Regions from separate parts of the Streptomyces sp. NPDC058326 genome, predicted to be linked through region 1. Evidence: riboswitches for the same ligand, from Rfam matches in the RefSeq annotation. Region 1 holds a riboswitch; each other region holds the start of a gene.

Region 1 (7,425 bases):
CGAGGAGTTCCTCGCCGTCCGGCAGGAGGGTGCGCTCGTCCGCCACCACCTCCAGTTTGATCCAGTGCGTGCCGAGGGCCTCCCGGGCGAGCCGCGCGGTGAGGACCGCCTCGCCGGCTGTGAAGCAGCCCGCGGTGTTCGGCAGGACCCGGATGCCGAGCCGGTCCAGGACGGAGAGGACCGAGCCCTGGACGGTGGGGTCGAGGCGCCGCATGGCGACCGTCGTCAGTTCCGTACCGCTGGCGATCAGCGAGCGTTCCAGGACGTCGAGGCTGGGCGCCCCGCCGGTGCCCATGACGAGGCGCGAGGAGAACTCCGTACCGCCGAGGGTGAACACGTCGTCGGACATGGCGCTCAGCCTCCCTGGACCGCGGTGAGGATCTCCACCCGGTCGCCTTCGCCGAGCGGCGTCGCCGCCCATTCGCCGCGCGGCACGACCGTCTCGTTGAGGGCGGCGGCCACCCCGGAGCGGGCCGTGGTCAGGGTCGCGACGAGGGCGTCGAGGGTGAGGGGGCCGGAGAGCTCGCGCGCTTCTCCGTTCACGGACACGTTCATACGGGCTGCTCCTGGCGTACGGGAGGGGCGGGGGAGAAACGGCGGGGGGTGAAGGGACGGGCCACGTCGGGGAGGCTGCCCGTGGTGAGCACCTCGGCCATGACGTCGCCGGTGACGGGGGTGAGCAGCACCCCGTTGCGGTAGTGGCCGGTGGCGAGGTGGAGGCCGGGCAGGGCGCTGGGGCCGAGCAGCGGCGCGTTGTCGGGGGAGGCGGGGCGGAGCCCGGCGAGGGTCTCGGTGAGCGGCAGCTCGGTGATCCCGGGGACGAGTTCGTGGGCGTCGCGCAGCAGCTCGTACACCCCGCCCGCCGTCACGGTGGTGTCCCAGCCCAGCTCCTCGCTGGTGGCGCCGACGACGAGTTCGCCGTTCGCGCGGGGCACCAGGTAGACGTGGCTGCCCCGGACGACGGCCCGGACGGTCCGGGAGAGGAAGGGGGCGTACGCGGCCGGTACCCGTAGTCGAAGGACCTGGCCCTTCACGGGGCGTACGGGAGGCAGTACCTCGTCCGGCACGCCCGCGAGCCGTCCGCTGAGGCTTCCGGCGGCGAGGACGACCTGGCCGGCCGTCAGCTCCGTGCCGTCGGCGAGCACGGCACCGCGCGCCCGGTCCCGTACCACCGTCAGGCGCCGCGCGAGGGCGCGGTGGAAGACCACCCCGGCCCGTTCGCAGGCGACGAGCAGCGCGGCGGCCAGCCTGCGCGGGTCGACCTGGTGGTCGCCGTCCACCCGCAGCCCGCCCCGCACGCCCGGGGCGAGCATCGGTTCGAGGCGGCGGCACTCGCGGCCGCTGAGCCACTCGGAGGCGAGCCCGCAGCGGGTCTGGAGGGCGTGGAGTTCGCGCAGGTGGGCCCGGTCGTCGGCGTCGAGGGCGACGGCGAAGGTGCCGCAGGCGCGGTAGCCGACGTCGTGGCCGGTGGATTCCTCGAGTTCCGCGACGAACGCGGGATAGCGCGCGGCGGAGGCGAGGTTGAGCCCGAGCAGGGTCTCCTCGCCGTAGTGGAGTTCGGTGACGGCGGCGAGCATCCCGGCCGCGACCCGCGCGGCGCCGCCGCCGGGGTCCGGGTCGACGACGGCGGTGCGCAGTCCGCGCAGGGCGGCCCGCCAGGCCGTGACCAGGCCGATGATGCCGCCCCCGATCACGAGGACATCGGGGACATCGCCGCCCTCACGGGCATCGGAGACATCGGAAGAACGCATGGGCGTCCAGCCCCTCCCTTCGCCGGCATGACCCGGATCAGGTTCGTACGGTCGGAGGCCGTCCCAGCCTCCCTCTCAGCCCGGTGCGTCCGGGCTCCCGCGAGTGCTTTACGCCCGCCAGACTAACGGCAGGGCCATTCGGCGCCCAGGCCCCTCCCTCTCGCGCCGCCCCCGCCCTCCCCCTCGCGCCGCCCCCACCCTCCCTTCCTGACGGTTCGTCAGGATCGTAAGGTGGGTGGGTGAGCGAGCAGAAGCAGGCCCAGCAGCATGTCGTGATCGTCGGCGCCGGCATGGCGGGCGTCCAGACCGCCGTCGCCCTGCGCGAACAGGGCTTCACCGGCCCCGTGACCCTCATCGGGGCCGAGCCCCACCAGCCCTACGACCGGCCCCCGCTCTCCAAGGCCATCCTCCTCGGCAAGGCCGAGGACTCCGCCTTCGACGTCGACTTCGAGGCCCTCGGCGTCGAGCTCCGCCTCGGCCTCGACGTCATGGGGCTGCGCGCCGCCGACCACGAGATCGACACCGAGGCGGGGCCCCTCGGCTACGACATCCTGGTCCTCGCCACCGGCGCCCAGCCGGTCACCCTGCCCGGCGCCGAGGGCGTCCCCGGCGTCCACCTGCTCCGGACCCTCGACGACGCCGTGCGCCTCGGCCCCGTCCTGGCGAACCGCCACACCGTCGTGGTCGTCGGCGCCGGATGGATCGGCGCCGAGTTCGCCACCGCCGCGTGCGAGGCCGGCTGCGCCGTCACCGTCGTCGAGGCCGCCGACCGCCCCCTCGCGGCCGCCCTGCCCGCCGAGGTCACGACCCCCATGGCCGAGTGGTACGGGGCCAACGGCGCCGAACTCCTCACCCACGCGCGCGTGCACTCCGTCCAGCCGGGCGCGCCCGGCCGGGTCCTCCTCGCCGACGGCCGCGAGCTCCCCGCCGACGCGGTCGTCGTCGGCATCGGCGCCCGCCCGGCCACCGGCTGGCTCACCGGCTCCGGCATCGCCCTCGACCCGAGCGGCGCCGTCACCGCCGACGAGCGGCTGCGCACCTCCCTGCCCGACGTGTACGCCGTCGGCGACTGCGCCTCCTTCCCCTCCGCCCGCTACGGCGAGCGCCTCCTCGTCCACCACTGGGACAACGCGCTCCAGGGCCCCCGTACGGTCGCCGCGGCGATCACCGGGTCCGCCGACACGCCGTACGACCCCGTCCCGTACTTCTGGTCCGAGCAGTTCGGCCGCTTCGTCCAGTACGCCGGTCACCACGCGGACGCCGACGAGCTGCTGTGGCGCGGCGACCCGGCGGAGGAGGCCTGGTCCGTGCTCTGGCTGCGCGCCGGGGTGCCGGTGGCGCTCCTCGCCGTCGGCCGCCCCCGCGACCTCGCCCAGGGGCGCAAGCTGATCGAGACGGCCACCCCCGTCGACCCCGCGCGCGCGTCCGACCCCTCCGTACCCCTGAAGGCGGCGGTCCGGTAGGGCCCGACTACCGGGTGTCGGTCCGGGATGGCAGGCTTGTCCTGTGACCGAGATTGACGTAAAGATCGATGCGCTCGTCCCCGCCTGGCTCTACGTGCCCGACATCGCGGAGATGCTCGATGTCGAGGTGACGCGCGTGCGGCAGCTGATCAAGGAAGGTCAGCTCATCGCCGTGCGCCGTGGAGAGAACAACGCCCTGCAGATTCCCGCCGCCTTCATCCAGGGCGACAAGATCGTCAAGGGCCTCGTCGGGCTCCTGACCGTGCTGCGGGACGACGGCTTCACCGACGAGGAGATGCTGGAGTGGCTCTTCACTCCGGACGAGAGCCTGCCGGGCACGCCCGCGCAGGCGCTCAACGAGAATCGCGGCACGGAGGTGAAGCGCCGCGCCCAGGCGCTCGCCCTCTGAGCCCGCACGAACCGAAGACACCACCAGCGGGTGTCGCGGCGGCCGTCCCCTCACGGGGGCGGCCGCCGCGGCGCCGGCGACACCGACGGGGGGAACCCACCCATGCCCACGCCTCGTGAGCGGCTCGCCGACGCCCGGCTGTACCTGTGCACCGACGCCCGGAAGCGCCAGGGCGACCTGCCCGACTTCCTCGACGCCGTGCTCTCCTCCGGCGTGGACGTCGTCCAGCTCCGCGACAAGGGCATGGAGGCCGGTGAGGAGCTGGAGCACCTCGCCGTCCTCGCCGACGCCGCCCGCCGCCACGGCAGGCTCCTCGCGGTGAACGACCGGGCCGACGTCGCCCACGCCATCGGCTCCGACGTCCTCCATCTGGGGCAGGGCGACCTGCCCGTGCCAGCCGCCCGCGCGATCCTCGGCGAGGACGTCCTGATCGGCCGCTCCTGCCACGCCGAGACCGAGGTGGCCGCGGCCGCCGTCGAGCCGGGCGTGGACTACTTCTGCACCGGGCCCTGCTGGCCCACCCCCACCAAGCCCGGGCGGTACGCGCCGGGACTCGACCTCGTGCGGTACGCGGCCGGCCTGGCCCAGGACCGGCCCTGGTTCGCCATCGGTGGCATCGACGAGACCAACCTCGACGAGGTCCTGGACGCGGGCGCGCGCCGGATCGTCGTCGTCCGGGCCATCACGGAGGCCGACGACCCGGCCGCCGCGACCGCCGCCCTCGCCAAGCGGGTCCGGGAGCGCGCCGAGGCGTAGGCGCGCAGCGGGACACGCCCGCACCCCGGGCCCCGAGGGGCGCCCCGAGCCGTGCCCAGGGGTGTCCGAAAAGGTGTCCAGCACTCGGACGCCGTGTACGCGGCTCCCCGCACCGCGTCTAACCTGCCGGTATGGCCCTTGGTACCGCTTCCGTCCGCTCGGACCGCGCCCGCACGGTGCGCGAGATCCTCGCCTCCGGCGGCACGTCGTACTCCTTCGAGTTCTACGCGCCCCGGACCGAGAAGGGCGAGCAGAACCTCTGGAACGCCATGCGCCGGGTCGAGGCGGTCGGGCCGAGCTTCGTCTCCGTGACGTACGGAGCCGGCGGCTCCACCCGCGGCGGCACCGTGAAGGCCACCCAGAAGATCGCCTCCGACACCACCCTCACCCCGGTCGCCCACCTCACCGCCGTCGACCACTCGGTCGCCGAGCTGCGCAACGTCCTCGGCCAGTACGCCGACGCCGGTATCCGCAACATGCTCGCGCTGCGCGGCGACCCGGCGGGCGACCCGCTGGGGGAGTGGATCGAGCACCCCGAGGGCGTGAGGTACGCCGCCGACCTCGTCCGGCTGATCAAGGAGTCGGGCGACTTCTGCGTGGGCGTCGCCGCGTTCCCGGAGATGCACCCCCGGTCCACCGACTGGGACACGGACATCCGGCACTTCGTGGACAAGTGCCGCGCCGGCGCCGACTACGCGATCACCCAGATGTTCTTCGACCCGGAGAATTACCTGCGACTCCGTGACAGCGTCGCCAAGGCGGGCTGCGAGACCCCGATCATCCCCGAGGTCATGCCCGTCGTGAACGTCAAGACCCTCGACCGGCTGCCCCAGCTGAGCAACGCGCACTTCCCCGCGGACGTGAAAGAGCGCATCCTCGCCGTCAAGGACGATCCCGCCGCTGTACGCTCCATCGGTATCGAGTTCGCGACGGAGTTCTGCGCGCGGCTGCTCTCCGAGGGTGTCCCCGGACTGCACTTCATCACGCTGAACAGCTCCACCGCGACGCTCGAGATCTACGAGAATCTCGGACTGCACCAGCAGTCGTGACCGGTCGTACCCGCCCCGACCCGCGGCGGTGACCGTGGAGAGGGGCGGCGGGGCATGGGGTGGACGGTCCTCTACATCGCGTTCGGCGTGGTCGCACTGTGGCTGCTGGGGGAGGTGCTCCTCCAGTACAAGGCGCGACTGCGCTGGCGGGTGCTCGCCTTCTGCGGCTTCCTCGGTGTGGTCCTCGGCGTGCTGCTGCCCTCGGTGGCGGTGATCATCGCCGGGGCGGTCGCCTTCGCCGTCGGCCAGACCTATGTGACGCTCTCCTTCCGCCGCGGCTTCTCCACCGGCTGGGCGATCGGCGGCAGGCCGGGCGCGAGCCGTCGCCGCAGGGCGGCTGCCCCGGCGCAGGCCGGGCCCACCCTCGAGGTCACCGAGCTGTCCTACGACGGCCAGGAGACCGCGTACGACGGCCCGGAGACCCCGTACGCGGGGCAGGAGACCCCGTACGCCGCGCAGGAGAGCGCCGGCGAGCAGGGCACGGCGGAGACCACCGCCGTCTACGAGCCCCTGCCGATGCCCGAAGACACCGGCCAGTACGGGGTCTACGACCTCGGCCAGGACGCGGGCCACCACCCCGGCAGCGGAACGCCCCAGGCGCCCGGCACCGGCTACGGGACGGGCTACGACCCGCAGTACGACCCCTACGCGCCCGCCTACGACCAGCAGCAGCCGGCCTACGACTACGGCCAGGCCGCCGGGCAGCAGCAGTACGCCGCCTACTCCGACCCGTACATCGGCCCGGGCACGGACGGCCAGCAGTACGGCTCGTACTACGTCGATTCCTCCGCACCCTCGTACACCTACGACACGCCGCCGGGCGGGGTCTGGGTCCCGCAGCAGCGCGACACCGACCAGCCCCAGCAGCCGCCGCACGCCCCGGGCCCGTACGGCTACGAGCCGCACCCGGACGACCAGCAGCAGTACCGCTACTGAGTGAGTGACCGGGGGCCGCCGATGAGGTCGGCGGCCCCACACGCCGGCCTTCGCACGCCCTCGCGTCCCACCCCCGGACACCCCTACTGGGAGCCGCGGAAGTCCGCGCCCTCCACGATGAACCCCGCCACCAGCGCGCCCGACATGCCCGCGTGGGCGAGCCCGCCGCCCGGGTGGGACCAGCCGCCCGCGAACCAGAGCCCCGGCAGCGGGGAGCGGTTGCCGGCCGGGAGCAGCAGACCGCGGGCCCCGGCGAGCGCCGGCCCGGGCACCTCGGCGACGCCGGTGTCACGCCGGACGTCCTCCGGGGTGCGCACGTGCTGCCACAGCAGCCGCTCCCGCAGCCCGGGGACCGCGTGCCCGGCCGCCTCGACCATCCGCCCGGCGAACGAGACCCACTCCCCCTCGCCGGACGTCCGGACGGTCGACGTCACCGTCACCGACTCGTGGTCCGCGTCCGGACGCAGCGCCGGATCGTCCGGGCGCAGCACGGTCACCGTCGGCCGCTCGCCGTCCCCGTGCACGACGGTGCGATGGACCGCCCCCGACTCGCGGGGCCCGCGCAGCGCCAGACAGACCGTCACCCGGCTCGTGCCGGTCACCTGATGGCGCGGCCACCCGCCGCCCTCGCTCCACTCGACGACCTGGTCCCGGCGGAGCGCGGGCACCGGGGCCCCGGAGACGACGTGGTCGGCCTCGACCGTCCCGCCGCCGGCCAGCCGGACGCCCACCGCCCGGCCGTCCTTCTCCAGGACGCCCTCGACGGGCGTGTCGAAGACGAACGCGACACGCCGCTTCAGGCACCGCTCGTGGACCGCGTCCGCGAGGGCCCGCAGCCCGCCGCCGACGTACCAGCTGCCGAAGGTCTGCTCCATGTACGGCAGGACGGCGGCCGAGGCCGGGGCGGTCGCCGGGTCGAAGCCGTACGTCCACGCGTACGCGTCGAGCAGGGCGGCGAGCCGGGGATCGCGCAGCTCCCGCGCCCCGATCCCCGCGAGCGTCGTCGTCGGACGCCGCAACAGACCCGGCTTCAGGGCCGGGTACGGCTCACGGGCCAGGGG
Region 2 (7,425 bases), on a different contig from region 1:
TGACAGGAGGCCATTGCCGTACGGGAAACCGCGAGGACCCAAGGCAATGGCCTCCTTCGTATGTGCACGAGGAGATCTCCATGAACCAGGGCGCCGTACAGGGCGACGACAACAACGGCAGGACGGCCGGGCGCTACATGCTGAAGCTGTCCGGAGAGGCCTTCTCCGGCGGTACCGGCCTGGGTGTCGACCCCAACGTCGTGCACGCCATCGCGCGTGAGATCGCGGCGGTCGTCCGCGACGGCGCGGAGATCGCGGTGGTGATCGGCGGCGGCAACTTCTTCCGTGGCGCCGAGCTCCAGCAGCGCGGCATGGACCGGGCCCGGTCCGACTACATGGGCATGCTCGGAACGGTGATGAACTGCCTCGCCCTCCAGGACTTCCTGGAGAAGGAGGGCATCGACTCGCGCGTCCAGACCGCCATCACCATGGGCCAGGTCGCCGAGCCGTACATCCCGCTGCGCGCCGTGCGCCACCTGGAGAAGGGCCGCGTGGTCATCTTCGGTGCGGGCATGGGCATGCCGTACTTCTCCACCGACACCACGGCGGCCCAGCGTGCGCTGGAGATCGACGCCGAGGCCCTGCTCATGGGCAAGAACGGCGTGGACGGCGTCTACGACTCCGACCCCAAGAGCAACCCCGACGCGGTCAGGTTCGACGCGCTCGAGTACGGCGAGGTGCTCTCCCGCGACCTCAAGGTCGCCGACGCCACCGCCATCACCCTGTGCCGGGACAACAACCTCCCGATCCTCGTCTTCGAACTGCTCACCGAGGGCAATATCGCTCGCGCGGTGAAGGGTGAGAAGATCGGCACGCTCGTGAGCGACCAGGGCACCCGGGCCTGACCCGAACCGGGGAACCGCCCCGCAAGGGGATGGACAGAGCCCTGCCGGTCGTACACCGTGCAGGACACAACGCGACGACACGCAGGAGCATGTGGTGATCGAAGAGACCCTCCTCGAGGCCGAGGAGAAGATGGAGAAGGCCGTCGTGGTCGCCAAGGAGGACTTCGCCGCGATCCGCACCGGCCGTGCGCACCCGGCGATGTTCAACAAGATCGTGGCGGACTACTACGGCGCCATCACCCCCATCAACCAGCTCGCGTCGTTCTCCGTTCCGGAGCCGCGCATGGCTGTGGTGACCCCGTTCGACAAGAGCGCGCTGCGCAACATCGAGCAGGCCATCCGCGACTCGGACCTCGGCGTCAACCCGAGCAACGACGGCAACATCATCCGGGTGGTGTTCCCCGAGCTGACCGAGGAGCGCCGTCGGGAGTACATCAAGGTCGCCAAGGGCAAGGCCGAGGACTCGAAGATCTCGATCCGCTCGGTGCGCCGCAAGGCCAAGGAGACCATCGACAAGTTCGTCAAGGACGGCGAGGTCGGCGAGGACGAGGGCCGCCGCGCCGAGAAGGAGCTCGACGACACCACCGCGAAGTACGTCGCGCAGGTGGACGAGCTGCTCAAGCACAAGGAAGCCGAGCTGCTCGAGGTCTGATGAACGACTCTTCCTGGGGGGCCCCGGCCGGTTCCGGCCGTAGGGGACCCGACCAGGGGCCCGTCCCGGCGGGTCCCGCATACGATCGGCATCAGGCGGCGCAGACTCGGCCCATGCCCATCGTGCCCGACGTTCCCGCCGGCGGATTCCAGGACGGTCACGGCCGGGGGGCCGCTCACCAGAGCGGTCCCCTGTTCCGTGACGAGACGCCGCACGAGCACCCGCAGGAGCCCATGCACAACCCCGCCCCGCCTCCGCCGCCCGCGCCGACGGCGCCACGGCAGAAGAAGAGCGCGGGGCGTGACCTGGGCGCGGCCATAGGGGTCGGGGTCGGGCTCGGCGCGGTCATCATCGCCTCGCTGTTCATCTGGAAGCCGGCGTTCATCGGGGTGATAGCGGTCGCCGTGGTGGTCGGGCTCTGGGAGCTCACCTCCCGCCTCCAGGAGCGCAAGGCGATCAAGGCGCCGCTGGTCCCGCTCGCGGTCGGCGGCGCGGCGATGGTCGTCGCCGGCTACGTCAGGGGCGCCGAGGGCGCCTGGGTGGCGATGGCGCTGACGGCGCTCGCGGTGCTCGTCTGGCGGATGACGGAGCCTCCCGAGGGCTATCTGAAGGACGTCACGGCGGGCGTGTTCGCCGCGTTCTACGTGCCGTTCCTCGCGACCTTCGTGGCGCTCCTGCTGGCCGCCGACGACGGCCCGCAGCGGGTGCTGACCTTCCTGCTCCTGACCGTGGTCAGCGACACCGGGGCGTACGCGGTCGGCTGGCGCTTCGGCAAGCACAAGCTGGCCCCGAGGATCAGCCCCGGCAAGACCCGCGAGGGACTGGTCGGCGCGGTGACGTTCGCGATGGCGGCGGGCGCGCTGTGCATGGAGTTCCTGATCGACGAGGGCGTCTGGTGGCAGGGGCTGATCATCGGCCTCGCGGTGGCGGCGAGCGCGACGCTTGGTGACCTCGGCGAGTCGATGATCAAGCGTGACCTGGGCATCAAGGACATGGGCACGCTGCTGCCGGGCCACGGCGGCATCATGGACCGCCTCGACTCGCTGCTGCCGACGGCGCCGGTGGTGTGGCTGCTGCTCGCTCTGTTCGTCGGAACGGCTTGACGGACACCGGGTACTCTGGAAGGGCTCGTGGCGCGTGCCGCGGGCCCTTCCGTCGTCCTCGCCGCTGCGGGGATGTTCCAGTGAGGTCTCCTGGCTCCGGCATCGTGATGCCGCGGTCCCCGTCTTCCCGGGGATGCCAGACCTCGTGCCGTCTGAGGAGACACCCGATCGTGGCCCGTCCAGTGCCCGGAGAACTCACTTTCGTCGCCCCCCGCGGAGCCAAGCTGCCGCCGCGGCACCTGGCCGACCTCACGCCCGCCGAGCGGAAGGAGGCCGTCGCCGCGATCGGCGAGAAGCCCTTCCGCGCCAAGCAGCTGTCCACGCACTACTTCGCGCGGTACGCGCACGATCCCGCCGAGTGGACGGACATCCCGGCCGCCTCGCGCGAGAAGCTGGCCGGGGAGCTGCTGCCCGACCTGATGTCAGTGGTGCGGCACATCTCGTGCGACGACGACACCACCCGTAAGACCCTGTGGCGGCTCCACGACGGCACGCTCGTCGAGTCGGTGCTCATGCGCTACCCGGACCGGGTGACCATGTGCATCTCCTCGCAGGCGGGCTGCGGGATGAACTGCCCGTTCTGCGCGACGGGCCAGGCCGGGCTCGACCGGAACCTGTCGACCGCCGAGATCGTGCACCAGATCGTGGACGGCATGCGGTCCCTGCGGGACGGGGAGGTGCCCGGCGGGCCGGCGCGCCTCTCCAACATCGTGTTCATGGGCATGGGCGAGCCGCTCGCGAACTACAAGCGGGTCGTCGGTGCGATCCGGCGCCTCACCGACCCCGAGCCGGACGGTCTCGGCCTCTCCCAGCGCGGGATCACGGTCTCCACGGTGGGCCTGGTGCCGGCGATGCTCCGCTTCGCCGACGAGGGCTTCAAGTGCCGGCTCGCGGTCTCGCTGCACGCCCCGGACGACGAGCTGCGCGACACCCTGGTGCCGGTGAACACGCGCTGGAAGGTGCGAGAGGTCCTCGACGCCGCCTGGGAGTACGCGGAGAAGTCCGGGCGCCGGATCTCCATCGAGTACGCGCTCATCCGGGACATCAACGACCAGGCCTGGCGCGGTGACCTCCTCGGCCGGCTCCTCAAGGGCCGTCGGGTGCACGTCAACCTGATCCCGCTGAACCCGACGCCCGGTTCGAAGTGGACGGCCTCCCGCCCCGAGGACGAGAAGGCCTTCGTCGAGGCCATCGCGCGCCACGGTGTGCCGGTGACCGTCCGGGACACCCGGGGCCAGGAGATCGACGGCGCCTGTGGACAGCTGGCCGCCGCCGAACGCTGACCTTGTACTCTGAGCTCGAACACATCTCCATATTCCGACAGGGGAGCGCCACAGCGCTGAGAGTGCGGTCACCGTAGGACCGCAGACCCTCTGAACCTTGCCCAGGTCATTCTGGGTAGGAAGTTCGGTCGTTAACTCAAGCTGTTGCGCCCTGCCCGCGACCGGTTCCGCCGGTCGCGGGCAGGGCCGCGTCTCTTCCTGGTCATACCCAGGAGGAATCTCAGTGAGCACCAATCCGGTGAGCATCAAGAAGGCCGCCGCCGCCGCGCTCGTCGCGGCGCTGGGCGTCACCACCCTCGCCGCCTGCGGCACGGATGACGTACGCGAGGGCGCCGGCAAGTCCGGCGCGCCCGCGCCGAAGACCGTGACCCTCGTGAGTCACGACTCGTTCAACGCCTCCAAGGAGGTGCTGGCCGAGTTCACGAAGCAGACCGGCTTCACCGTCAAGGTGCTGAAGAGCGGCGACGCCGGCGAGGCCGTCAACAAGGAGATCCTGACCAAGGGCTCCCCGCAGGGCGATGTCTTCTTCGGCGTCGACAACACGCTGCTCTCCCGCGCCCTCGACAACGGGATCTTCGTCCCGTACGAGGCGAAGGGCGTGGACCGCGTCCCGGCGGAGTACCGCCTCGACAAGGAGCACCGGGTCACGCCGGTCGACTCCGGCGACATCTGCGTCAACTACGACAAGAAGTACTTCGCCGACAAGAAGCTGGCGCCGCCGGTGACCTTCGACGACCTGACGGAGCCCGCGTACAGGAACCTGCTCGTCGTCGAGAACCCCGAGCGCTCGTCCCCCGGCCTCGGATTCCTCCTCGGTACGGCCGCGGAGTACGGCGACGACGGCTGGCAGGACTACTGGACGAAGCTCAAGGCCAACGGTGTGAAGACCGTCGACAGCTGGGAGCTCGCCTACAACCAGGAGTTCTCCGGCTCGGCCGGCGGCAGGCAGGCCAAGGGCGACCGGCCGCTCGTCGTGTCGTACGCCTCCAGCCCGCCGGCCGAGGTGCTCTACGGCGAGCCGCAGCCGAAGGTGGCGCCCACCGGCGTCTCCACCGGCACCTGCTTCCGGCAGACCGAGTTCGTGGGCCTGCTGAACGGGGCGAAGAACCCCGAGGGCGGCAAGGCGCTGATCGACTTCCTGATCTCGAAGAAGTTCCAGGAGGACATGCCGCTCCAGATGTTCGTCAACCCGGTGGTGAAGGACGCCGCACTGCCGGAGCTCTTCACGAAGCACGGGGCGGTCGTCGACAAGCCGGGGACGATGGCGCCCGAGAAGATCGCCGAGAAGCGCGAGGCGTGGATCCAGCAGTGGTCGTCGCTCGTTCTGAAGTAATCCCCGACCGCAGGGGAAGCGCGGCGCGGCTCGGCCTGATGGTCGTGCCCGTCGCCTTCTTCGCGCTCTTCTTCGCCTGGCCCGTCCTCTCGATCGTCGAGCGCGGGCTGCGGGTCGAGGGGGCGTGGCGGTTCGGCCGGTTCGGCGAGACGCTGAGCCGGCCGGAGATTCTCGACGTCCTGTGGTTCACGCTCTGGCAGGCACTCGCCTCCACCGGTCTCACCCTGCTGATCGTGCTGCCCGGCGCGTATGTCTTCGCGCGCTTCGACTTTCCCGGCAAGGGACTGCTGCGCGCCGTCGTCACCGTGCCCTTCGTGATGCCGACCGTCATGGTCGGCACGGCCTTCCTGGCGCTCGTCGGGCGCGGCGGGCTCCTCGACGAGCTGTGGGGCGTCCGGCTCGACACCACCATCTGGGCGATCCTGATCGCCCATGTGTTCTTCAACTACGCCGTCGTCGTGCGGACCGTCGGCGGTCTGTGGGCGCAGCTCGACCCGCGCCAGGAGGAGGCCGCCCGGGTCCTCGGCGCGTCCCGCTGGACCGCGTGGCGGACCGTGACCCTGCCGGCGCTCGCCCCGTCCGTCGCAGCGGCCGCCCTCATGGTGTTCCTCTTCACCGCGAGCTCCTTCGCCGTCGTCCAGATCCTCGGCGGATCGACGTACTCGACCCTGGAGACGGAGATCTACCGGCAGACCGTCATCCGCTTCGATCTGACGACGGCCGCCGTCCTCACGACGGTGCAGTTCGTCGCCGTCGGCGTCGTGCTCGCCGTGCACGCCCGGACGGTCCGCCGGCGGGAGACCGCCCTGAAGCTGGTCGCGCCCGAACAGAACGCGCGCCGGCCCCGGGGCGCCGGTCAGTGGGCGCTGTTCGCGGCCGTCCTGCTGTCCGTGGCGCTGCTGATCGTGCTGCCGCTCGGTGTGCTCGTCGAGAGGTCCTTCGCCACCTCCGGCGGATACGGGCTCGACTACTACCGGGCCCTGCGGACCCCGGACCCCTCGGGCACCTTCCTCGTGCCCCTCCTCGACACGATCGGGAACTCGCTCCGGTACGCCGTCGTCGCCACCCTGATCGCCCTCGTCATCGGCGGACTCGCGGCGGCCGCCCTGACCAGGCGCGCCGGGCGGCTCGTACGGGGCTTCGACGCGCTGCTCATGCTGCCGCTCGGGGTGTCCGCCGTGACCGTCGGCTTCGGTTTCCTCATCACCCTCGACGAGCCGCCGTTCGACCTGCGGGCCAGCTGGATCCTGGTGCCGCTCGCGCAGGCCCTGGTCGGCGTGCCCTTCGTCGTACGGACCATGCTGCCGGTGCTCCGCGCGGTGGACGAGCGGCTGCGGGAGGCGGCGGCCGTGCTCGGCGCCTCGCCGTGGCGGGCCTGGCGGGAGGTGGACCTGCCGCTGGTGCGGCGGGCGCTGCTCATCGCCGCAGGGTTCGCCTTCGCCGTCTCGCTCGGCGAGTTCGGCGCGACGGTCTTCATCGCCCGGCCCGACAGCCCGACGCTCCCGGTGGCCGTCGCCCGGCTCCTCGGCCGGCCCGGCGAACTCAACTACGGCCAGGCCATGGCCCTCTCGACGATCCTGATGGTGGTGTGCGCGGTGTCCCTGCTGCTGCTCGAACGGCTCCGGACCGAACGCACCTCGGGAGAGTTCTGATGCTGAGACTGGACGGCGCGACCGTACGGTTCGGGGAGCGGACCGCGCTCGACGCCGTGGACCTGGAGGTCGCCGACCACGAGATCGTGTGCGTGCTCGGTCCGAGCGGCAGCGGCAAGTCCACGCTGCTGCGGGCCGTCGCCGGGCTCCAGCCGCTCCACGGCGGCCGGGTGCTGCTCGGCGGCGCCGACCAGGGCGGGGTGCCGGTGCACCGGCGCGGTGTCGGCCTGATGTTCCAGGACCACCAGCTGTTCCCGCAGCGGGACGTCACCGGAAACGTCGCCTTCGGCCTCCGGATGCGGGGGGCGGGCCGCGCCGAACAGAGCGCACGGGTCGCTGAGCTGCTCGACCTCGTCGGTCTGCCGGGGGCCGGGCGGCGGTCCGTCGCCGCGCTCTCCGGCGGCGAACAGCAGCGGGTGGCGCTGGCCCGGGCGCTCGCGCCCCGGCCACGGCTGCTCATGCTGGACGAACCGCTCGGCCAGCTCGACCGGGGGCTGCGGGAGCGGCTCGTCGTGGAGCTGCGGCAGCTGTTCGGCCGGCTCGGGACGACGGTCCTC
Region 3 (7,425 bases), on a different contig from region 1:
CATCTACTGCGGGGTACACGATGCGAGAGTCCGTCCAGGCCGAAGTCCTGATGAGCTTCCTCGTCTCCGAGGAGCTCTCCTTCAAGATCCCGGTCGAACTGCGATATGAGGCCCGGGATCCCTACGCGGTGCGGATGACCTTCCACCTCCCCGGAGACGCTCCTGTGACCTGGGCCTTCGGCAGGGAGCTGCTGCTCGACGGGATCAACCGGCCGAGCGGGGACGGCGATGTCCACATCGCCCCGACGGAACCCGAGGGACTCTCCGACGTCTCCATCCGGCTCCAGGTCGGCGGCGACCGCGCCCTGTTCCGGGCGAGCGCGCCGCCGCTGGTCGCCTTCCTCGACCGCACGGACAAGCTGGTCCCGCTCGGTCAGGAACGGACGCTCGGCGACTTCGAGGACAACCTGGAAGCCGCACTGGGCCGGATCCTGGCCGAGGAGAGCGCGGGACCGGCCGCCTGACCGGCCCCCCCGTACGCCTGACCTGCCCTCCGCACACCGGTCCGGCCTCACCCGCCCGCCCGCCTCGACGAGCCGCCCGCCCCCGTACGCCTCACTTGGCGCGGCGGCGCCGTCCGCCCCGTACCGCCGTGGGCTTTCGGCCGCCCGCGCCCGGCCGCCCTTCGCCCTCCGCCCGGTCGGCCGAGACCACCAGTGCCGCGAGTGCCGTGGTGACCGGTACGGAGGCGACCAGACCGATCGATCCGACCAGGGTCCGCACGATCTCCTCGGCGACCAGCTCGCTGTTGGCCACCGTCCCCATGCTGCTCTGCGCGATCGAGAAGAGCAGCAGCAGCGGGAGAGCGGCGCCCGCGTAGGCGAGCACCAGGGTGTTCACGACCGAGGCGATGTGGTCACGGCCGATCCGGATGGCGGCCCGGTACAGCGCGCGGGGGCCCATGCCCGGATCGGCCTGGTGCAGTTCCCAGACCGCCGAGGTCTGGGTGACCGTCACGTCGTCGAGCACACCGAGCGAACCGATGATGATCCCGGCGAGGAGCAGGCCGGACATGTCGATGCTCGGGTACAGGCCGTGGATCAGACCGGTGTTGTCGTCGGTGTTGCCGCTCAGCGAGGCCCAGCCGATGAAGAGCGAGCCGAGCAGACCGATCAGCAGCAGCGAGATCAGCGTCCCGAGCACCGCCACCGAGGTGCGGGCCGAGAGGCCATGGCACATGTAGAGCGCGATCAGCATGATCGCGCTCGATCCGACCACCGCCACCACCAGCGGATTCGCCCCCTCCAGGATCGCCGGCAGGATGAAGAACGTGAGCACGAGGAAGCTCGCGACGAGGGCGATGAGCGCCATCACGCCCCGCATCCGGCCGACGAGCACGACGACGAGGGCGAAGATGCCGGCGAGCACCGCCAGCGGCACCTTGCGGTTCACATCGGTCACCGAGTACTGCAGGTCGCGCGGGGCGTCGGGGGCGTACGCCACCACCACGCCCTGCCCCTCGTGCAGTTGGCGCGGCGCGTCCGGCTGCACGATCTCGGTGAACGTACGCCCCTTCTCCGGACCGCTGGTCACCTCGACGGTCGCCTTCGCGCACTGCCCCTGCTGGGCTTCGACCGCCTCGCGTCCCTCCGGGGTGGAGGTGTCCCCGGTCGGCGGGACCTGCGCGGCGTTCACGTCCTTGCAGTCGACGTGCTCGACGGCCACGACCCTGCCCTGCTCGGTCTGCCGGTCGAAGCCGACGCCGGTGCGCTCATGGGCCGGGGCGCCACCGGGCCACAGCACCGCGAGGCCGACCAGGACGGCCGTGGCGAAGGGGATCAGGACCGCGGCGATGACCTTGCGCAGATGCCGGGACACCGGGGCGGCGGGGCCGTGGCTGTGGCTGTGGCCATGCCCCTGGCCGGCCCCGTGGGAGGGACCGTGGTCGTGGCCGTGCGGCTCGGGAGTCTGCTGGGGGGAAGTCACCGACCGATCATCGCAAGAACGACGGGGGCCCACTGTTCAGCACGCCAGGGATGGCGCTAGCGTGGTGGCACCTTTGCACACGCGGGAGCTCGGAGCACCGGGCTGAGAGGGCGCTGATCACCGTACGCACGTACGGGAAGAGGCTGCGCCGACCGCCGAACCTGTTACCGGGTAATGCCGGCGTAGGGAGATCGGTCTCATGACCATTCAGGATGCACGCACGCCTGCCTCCGACCAGGACGGCACCTCCACCGACGGCGAGCGCACGCCGGGCTGGCACAAGGGGTACGTCCAGGGCTCGCGCCCCGACCTCCGGGTGCCGGTCCGTCAGGTGCACCTCACCAACGGCAGGGACGTCACGCTGTACGACACGTCCGGCCCGTACACCGACCCCACCGTCGACACCGACGTACGGCGGGGGCTTCCGCCGCTGCGCGAGAACTGGATCATCGCGCGGGGCGACACCGAGGAGTACGCGGGCCGCCCGGCCCGCCCCGAGGACGACGGCATCAAGCACACCTCGCCGCGCGGCGGCGGGCTGAAGAACCTCGACGCCGTCTTCCCCGGCCGCCCGCGGCTGCCGCGCAGGGGCCGCGACGGCCAGGCGGTGACGCAGCTCGCGTACGCACGCCGGGGCGAGATCACCCCGGAGATGGAGTACGTCGCGATCCGCGAGAACGTCTCCCCCGAGGTCGTACGGGAGGAGATCGCCGCGGGCCGCGCGGTGCTCCCGGCGAACGTCAACCACCCGGAGATCGAGCCGATGATCATCGGCAAGCGGTTCCTGGTGAAGGTCAACGCCAACATCGGCAACTCCGCCGTCACCTCCTCCATCGAGGAGGAGGTGGAGAAGATGACCTGGGCGACCAAGTGGGGCGCCGACACGGTCATGGACCTGTCCACCGGCCGGAACATCCACACCACCCGCGAATGGGTGCTGCGCAACTCCCCCGTGCCGATCGGCACCGTGCCGCTCTACCAGGCCCTGGAGAAGGTCGACGGCAGGGCCGAGGACCTGACCTGGGAGATCTACAAGGACACGGTCATCGAACAGGCCGAGCAGGGCGTGGACTACATGACGGTGCACGCCGGCGTACTCCTGCCGTACGTCCCGCTCACCGCGCGCCGCAAGACCGGCATCGTCTCGCGCGGCGGCTCGATCATGGCCGCCTGGTGTCTCGCGCACCACAAGGAGAACTTCCTCTACACGAACTTCGAGGAGCTCTGCGACATCCTGGCGGCGTACGACGTCACGTACTCGCTCGGCGACGGGCTGCGCCCCGGCTCGATCGCGGACGCCAACGACGAGGCCCAGTTCGCGGAACTGCGCACGCTCGGCGAGCTCAACACGATCGCCAAGCGCCACAACGTGCAGGCGATGATCGAGGGCCCCGGGCACGTCCCGATGCACAAGATCAAGGAGAACATCGACCTCCAGCAGGAGATCTGCGAGGAGGCGCCGTTCTACACGCTCGGCCCGCTGACCACGGATGTCGCGCCCGCGTACGACCACATCACCTCCGGCATCGGCGCGGCGATGATCGCCTGGTGGGGCACGGCGATGCTCTGTTACGTCACGCCCAAGGAGCACCTCGGCCTGCCGAACCGTGACGACGTGAAGACCGGAGTCATCACGTACAAGATCGCGGCCCATGCGGCGGACCTCGCCAAGGGGCACCCGGGCGCGCAGGAGTGGGACGACGCGCTGTCGGACGCGCGGTTCGAGTTCCGCTGGGAGGACCAGTTCAACCTGGCGCTCGACCCGGACACCGCGCGCGAGTTCCACGACGAGACGCTGCCGGCGGAGCCCGCGAAGACCGCGCACTTCTGCTCGATGTGCGGTCCGAAGTTCTGCTCGATGAAGATCTCGCAGGACATCCGTCGTGAGCACGGCGGTACGCAGCAGGAGATCGAGGCCGGCATGGCGGAGAAGTCCGCGGAGTTCGCCGCGAGCGGCAATCGCGTCTACCTGCCGCTGGCGGACTGACCTTCCCCGGCGCGTGAGCCGGCCCGCGGCCCCGGGGGAGTCGCGGGCCGGCGGTGTGTCAGGGAAGGGGCGGTGGCGGCGGGGCGGGTGGGGCGGTGGCCGCGAGGACGTCGCGGAGGAACGGGAGGATGCCGCGCTCGAGGAGGGCGCGGCGCCAGGCCTCGCGGGCGAGGGACAGCTCGTCGTCCGGTGCGGTTCCCGTGCTCACCTCGGCCGGGCGGTTGCGCAGGGCCGTCATGAGGAGCCCGACGGCCGCGCAGAGCAGCCCGGCAGCGGCCAGGACGCCGAAGACCAGGCCGGCCGTCAGCAGCGTCGCGCCGAATACCAGACTCGGGGCGAGGGCCCGGAGCACCGCGCCGACCAGCAGGAATATGACGGCTGCGGCCCCCGCGAGGACCGGCACCATGACGGTGAAGATCGCGACGACACCCGCGCCGGGCCCGGGGCGGTCGGAGGGGGCCGGCGCCCGGCTCCCGAGGGCCGCGCGGTTCTCCTCACGGACCTTCACGAAGTGCTCGTACTCGCTCGCCGCCGCGCTCGTCACCAGCGCCGTCGCGTTCAGCGTCATGGCACGCAGCTGCGCGTGCGTGAGCCGGGTCCCGGCCCCGGAGAGTTCCGGACGTGCGTGGGCGGTGCTCAGTGCGTCGTCGAGGACCCGCTCGTACTCGGCGCGATCCTCGGTCAGCAGGTGCGGAGCCACGTTCATGTGCATCCCCCGATGCTCCGTGGGCCCGGTTCAGCCGTGAGGAACGGTGGGTCGGGCAGAAACGGAGGAGAGCCTGCTACGGATGGACCCGATGGTATTGCGGCGGTGCCACGCGCTGACAGGGTGTTTCCGGAATTCGCCTTCCCCGGATGCGCAGGGTGATGCCTCAGCGGTCCAGGGGGAGTTGGACGACCAGCAGCTTTCCGGCCATGGTCACTCCGCCGTCCATGGCGATCGCCAGACCGTCCGCGTACACATGCGGTCCGTCGACGACCGGGCCCGCGCTGTCCTCGCCTTCCTCCGTGCCGACCTGGCCGAGGAGGTAGGGGATCGGGCTGTGGCCGTGGACGATCCGGTGGCCTCCGTAGGTGGAGAGCAGCTCCTGGACGGCCTGCGGACCGCCTTCGTCGCGGAAGGCGAAGCGCTTGGTGAACTTGCGGAAGACGTCCCAGACCTCGTCGGCGTCGTTCCGGTTGAGGATCTCGTGGACCGTGTCGTTGACGTCCTCGATGGTCTCGCCGTATTCGAGGTACGCGGTGGTGTCGGAGTGCAGGAGGAGGTGGTCGTCCTCGCGCACCACGGCGTCGAGCCGGGACATCCACTGGAGGTGGACGTCCTGGAGCCGGTCCATGTCGTGCTTCTGACCGCCGTTGAGCAGCCAGGCGGCCTGGAAGGTGGCGGTGCCCGCGCCGGAGTTCACCGGCGTGTCGCCGAAGCGCTTGGCGCCGATGAGCAGCAGCTCGTGGTTGCCCATCAGGGCCTTGCAGTAGCCGCCGGCGGCGGCCGCCTCGGCGGAGAGCCGCATGACGAGGTCGATGACGCCGATGCCGTCGGGGCCGCGGTCGGTGAAGTCGCCGAGGAACCAGAGGCGGGCGTTGCCGGCGGCCCAGCCGCCGTTCTCGTCGATGAGGCCCTGGGCGCGCAGAGCGGCGACGAGCTCGTCGAGGTAGCCGTGGACGTCGCCGACGACGTAGAGCGGGCCGGGGCCCTCGCCGCTCGCGGGGGCGGGCTCGGCGGCGGTGGCGGGCTCGGTGGCGACCGGGACCTGGACGGTGTCACCGCGCTTGATGACCGGGAGGTCGCGCTCGGTCGGGGTGTACCCGTCGGGCATCGCGCCCTCGGGGTAGGCGTTGCCGGGGTGGCCGGTGGCGACGGAGACGATGGAGGAACCGGCCGCGGCGGGGTACGCGGGGGCGGCACGGCGTCCCAGGTGGAGGGTCGGATCGGCGGGCATGGGCGCGGTGGGCGTCGGCGTGGTGGACACGGCCGAGGGCCCGGTGGGCGCGGGCGCTGCCTGCGGCGGTGCCGGTGCGGCGGCAGGCGCCGGGGCGGTCCGCGGGGGTGCGGACGGTGCGGGCGGTGGGGTCGCCGGCGCGGCCTGCGGGGGTGCGGGCGCGGCGGGGTTCTCGGCCGGTGGGGACACCGGCAGAGGCTCCGCGGCCGTCGGTTCGGTGGCATGGCCCTGTACGGGCACCCGGGCGTACGGCGGTACGCGGAAGTCACGCAATGTCGCCGTGCGCACCACGGGCTCCTGCCCGGCCCCCTGAGTCATGGACCCCTCCACCACGGTCGCGATGCCCTGCACATCGCGGACCGGCCTGGTCGGGGAGGTCCGCGGTGTCGTGCGCCCATCATAGGAATGAGGTTCCTCCTGTGTGACGCACCAGGGGTGGTGAATCCGGGTCCACTCCGGGTTCACCGGTTGTTTCGCCCGAATTGAGAAGGTCGAATCCAGGGTTGTGGCCGGTTCGGTGGCCGGTTTCGCCGTCCCCGCCCACGGGCAGGGGCGGGGACGGCGGACGCGGTGAGGCGATGGGACGGAGTCAGTCCTTCGCGGGTGAGCGCGGCGGGCTGACCGTCGTACGGGGGGGCCGGCGCTGCGATGAGGTGCGGACGATGAGTTCGGTCGGTATCACCTGCTCGACCGGTCCGTCGGTGTCGTTCCCCTCGATGGCGTCGATGAGGAGTTGGACGACGGCCGTGCCGATGCGGCGTGGCTTGAGCGAGAGCGTCGTGATGGGCGGTTCGGTGGTGGCGTAGACGGTCGACTCGCTGCAGCAGACGAGCAGCAGGTCGTCGGGGACGCGCAGTCCGTAGCGGCGGGCGGCCGCCAGGAGGTCCGTCCCGTTGGGGTCGAAGAGGCCGTAGACGGCGTCGGGCCGGTCGGGTCGGGCGAGCAGCCGGTCGGCCGCGACGGCGCCCGCGCACGGGTCGTGCGCCGGATAGGCCTCGTAGACGGGGTCCTGGCCGACCCGCTCGCACCAGTTGAGGTACGCGGTGGTGGACAGGCGGGTGTAGGTGTCGGTGGTGGTTCCGGTGAGGAGTCCGATGCGGCGGGCGCCGGCGTCGGCGAGGTGGTCGAGCAGGTCGAGGACGGCGGCTTCGTGGTCGTTGTCGACCCAGGCGGTGACCGGAAGGGTGCCGGCGGGGCGTCCGTCGGAGACGACGGGCAGGCCCTGGCGGACCAGTTCGGTGACGACCGGGTCGTGGTCGGAGGGGTCGATGACGACGGTGCCGTCGAGGGCGACGTTCGACCAGACGTCATGGCGGGAGGTGGCGGGGAGGATGACCAGGGCGTAGCCCCGGGCGAGCGCCGCCGATGTGGCTGCTCTGGCCATCTCCGCGAAGTACGCGAATTCGGTGAAGGTGAAAGGTTCATCCCCGTACGTGGTCACGGTCAGGCCGATGAGTCCCGACTTCCCGGTGCGGAGCGTGCGGGCCGCCGCGGACGGGCGGTAGCCCAGCCGGTCGGCGACTTCGCGCACGTGCCGGCGGGTGGCGTCGGGGAGTCTGCCCTTGCCGTTGA

Evidence for each region. A riboswitch is a leader RNA that binds a small molecule or an ion and turns the genes downstream of it on or off. The one in region 1 is predicted to bind thiamine pyrophosphate.
Region 2: linked by a shared signal. The riboswitch ahead of ACFVYX_RS27260 (thiamine ABC transporter substrate binding subunit) and the one ahead of thiO (glycine oxidase ThiO) in region 1 are both predicted to bind thiamine pyrophosphate.
Region 3: linked by a shared signal. The riboswitch ahead of thiC (phosphomethylpyrimidine synthase ThiC) and the one ahead of thiO (glycine oxidase ThiO) in region 1 are both predicted to bind thiamine pyrophosphate.

The regions. Positions count from the first base shown of each region.
Region 1 covers NZ_JBHVZO010000011.1:174,186-181,610, reverse strand. Annotated here, with positions in the region: gene ACFVYX_RS21515 (thiazole synthase) at 1-349, opposite strand, end outside; gene thiS (sulfur carrier protein ThiS) at 355-555, opposite strand; gene thiO (glycine oxidase ThiO) at 552-1,751, opposite strand; TPP riboswitch at 1,749-1,862, opposite strand; gene ACFVYX_RS21500 (NAD(P)/FAD-dependent oxidoreductase) at 1,991-3,214, shown strand; gene ACFVYX_RS21495 (Rv2175c family DNA-binding protein) at 3,258-3,623, shown strand; gene thiE (thiamine phosphate synthase) at 3,726-4,379, shown strand; gene metF (methylenetetrahydrofolate reductase [NAD(P)H]) at 4,511-5,428, shown strand; gene ACFVYX_RS21480 (hypothetical protein) at 5,483-6,364, shown strand; gene ACFVYX_RS21475 (phytoene desaturase family protein) at 6,448-7,425, opposite strand, start outside.
Region 2 covers NZ_JBHVZO010000017.1:97,592-105,016, reverse strand. Annotated here, with positions in the region: gene pyrH (UMP kinase) at 81-845, shown strand; gene frr (ribosome recycling factor) at 940-1,497, shown strand; gene ACFVYX_RS27270 (phosphatidate cytidylyltransferase) at 1,497-2,600, shown strand; gene rlmN (23S rRNA (adenine(2503)-C(2))-methyltransferase RlmN) at 2,771-3,883, shown strand; TPP riboswitch at 3,913-4,023, shown strand; gene ACFVYX_RS27260 (thiamine ABC transporter substrate binding subunit) at 4,122-5,216, shown strand; gene ACFVYX_RS27255 (ABC transporter permease) at 5,255-6,868, shown strand; gene ACFVYX_RS27250 (ABC transporter ATP-binding protein) at 6,868-7,425, shown strand, end outside.
Region 3 covers NZ_JBHVZO010000003.1:107,120-114,544, reverse strand. Annotated here, with positions in the region: gene ACFVYX_RS06080 (SsgA family sporulation/cell division regulator) at 21-464, shown strand; gene ACFVYX_RS06075 (YibE/F family protein) at 556-1,926, opposite strand; TPP riboswitch at 1,998-2,132, shown strand; gene thiC (phosphomethylpyrimidine synthase ThiC) at 2,126-3,913, shown strand; gene ACFVYX_RS06065 (hypothetical protein) at 3,972-4,625, opposite strand; gene ACFVYX_RS06060 (metallophosphoesterase) at 4,786-6,171, opposite strand; gene ACFVYX_RS06055 (LacI family DNA-binding transcriptional regulator) at 6,443-7,425, opposite strand, start outside.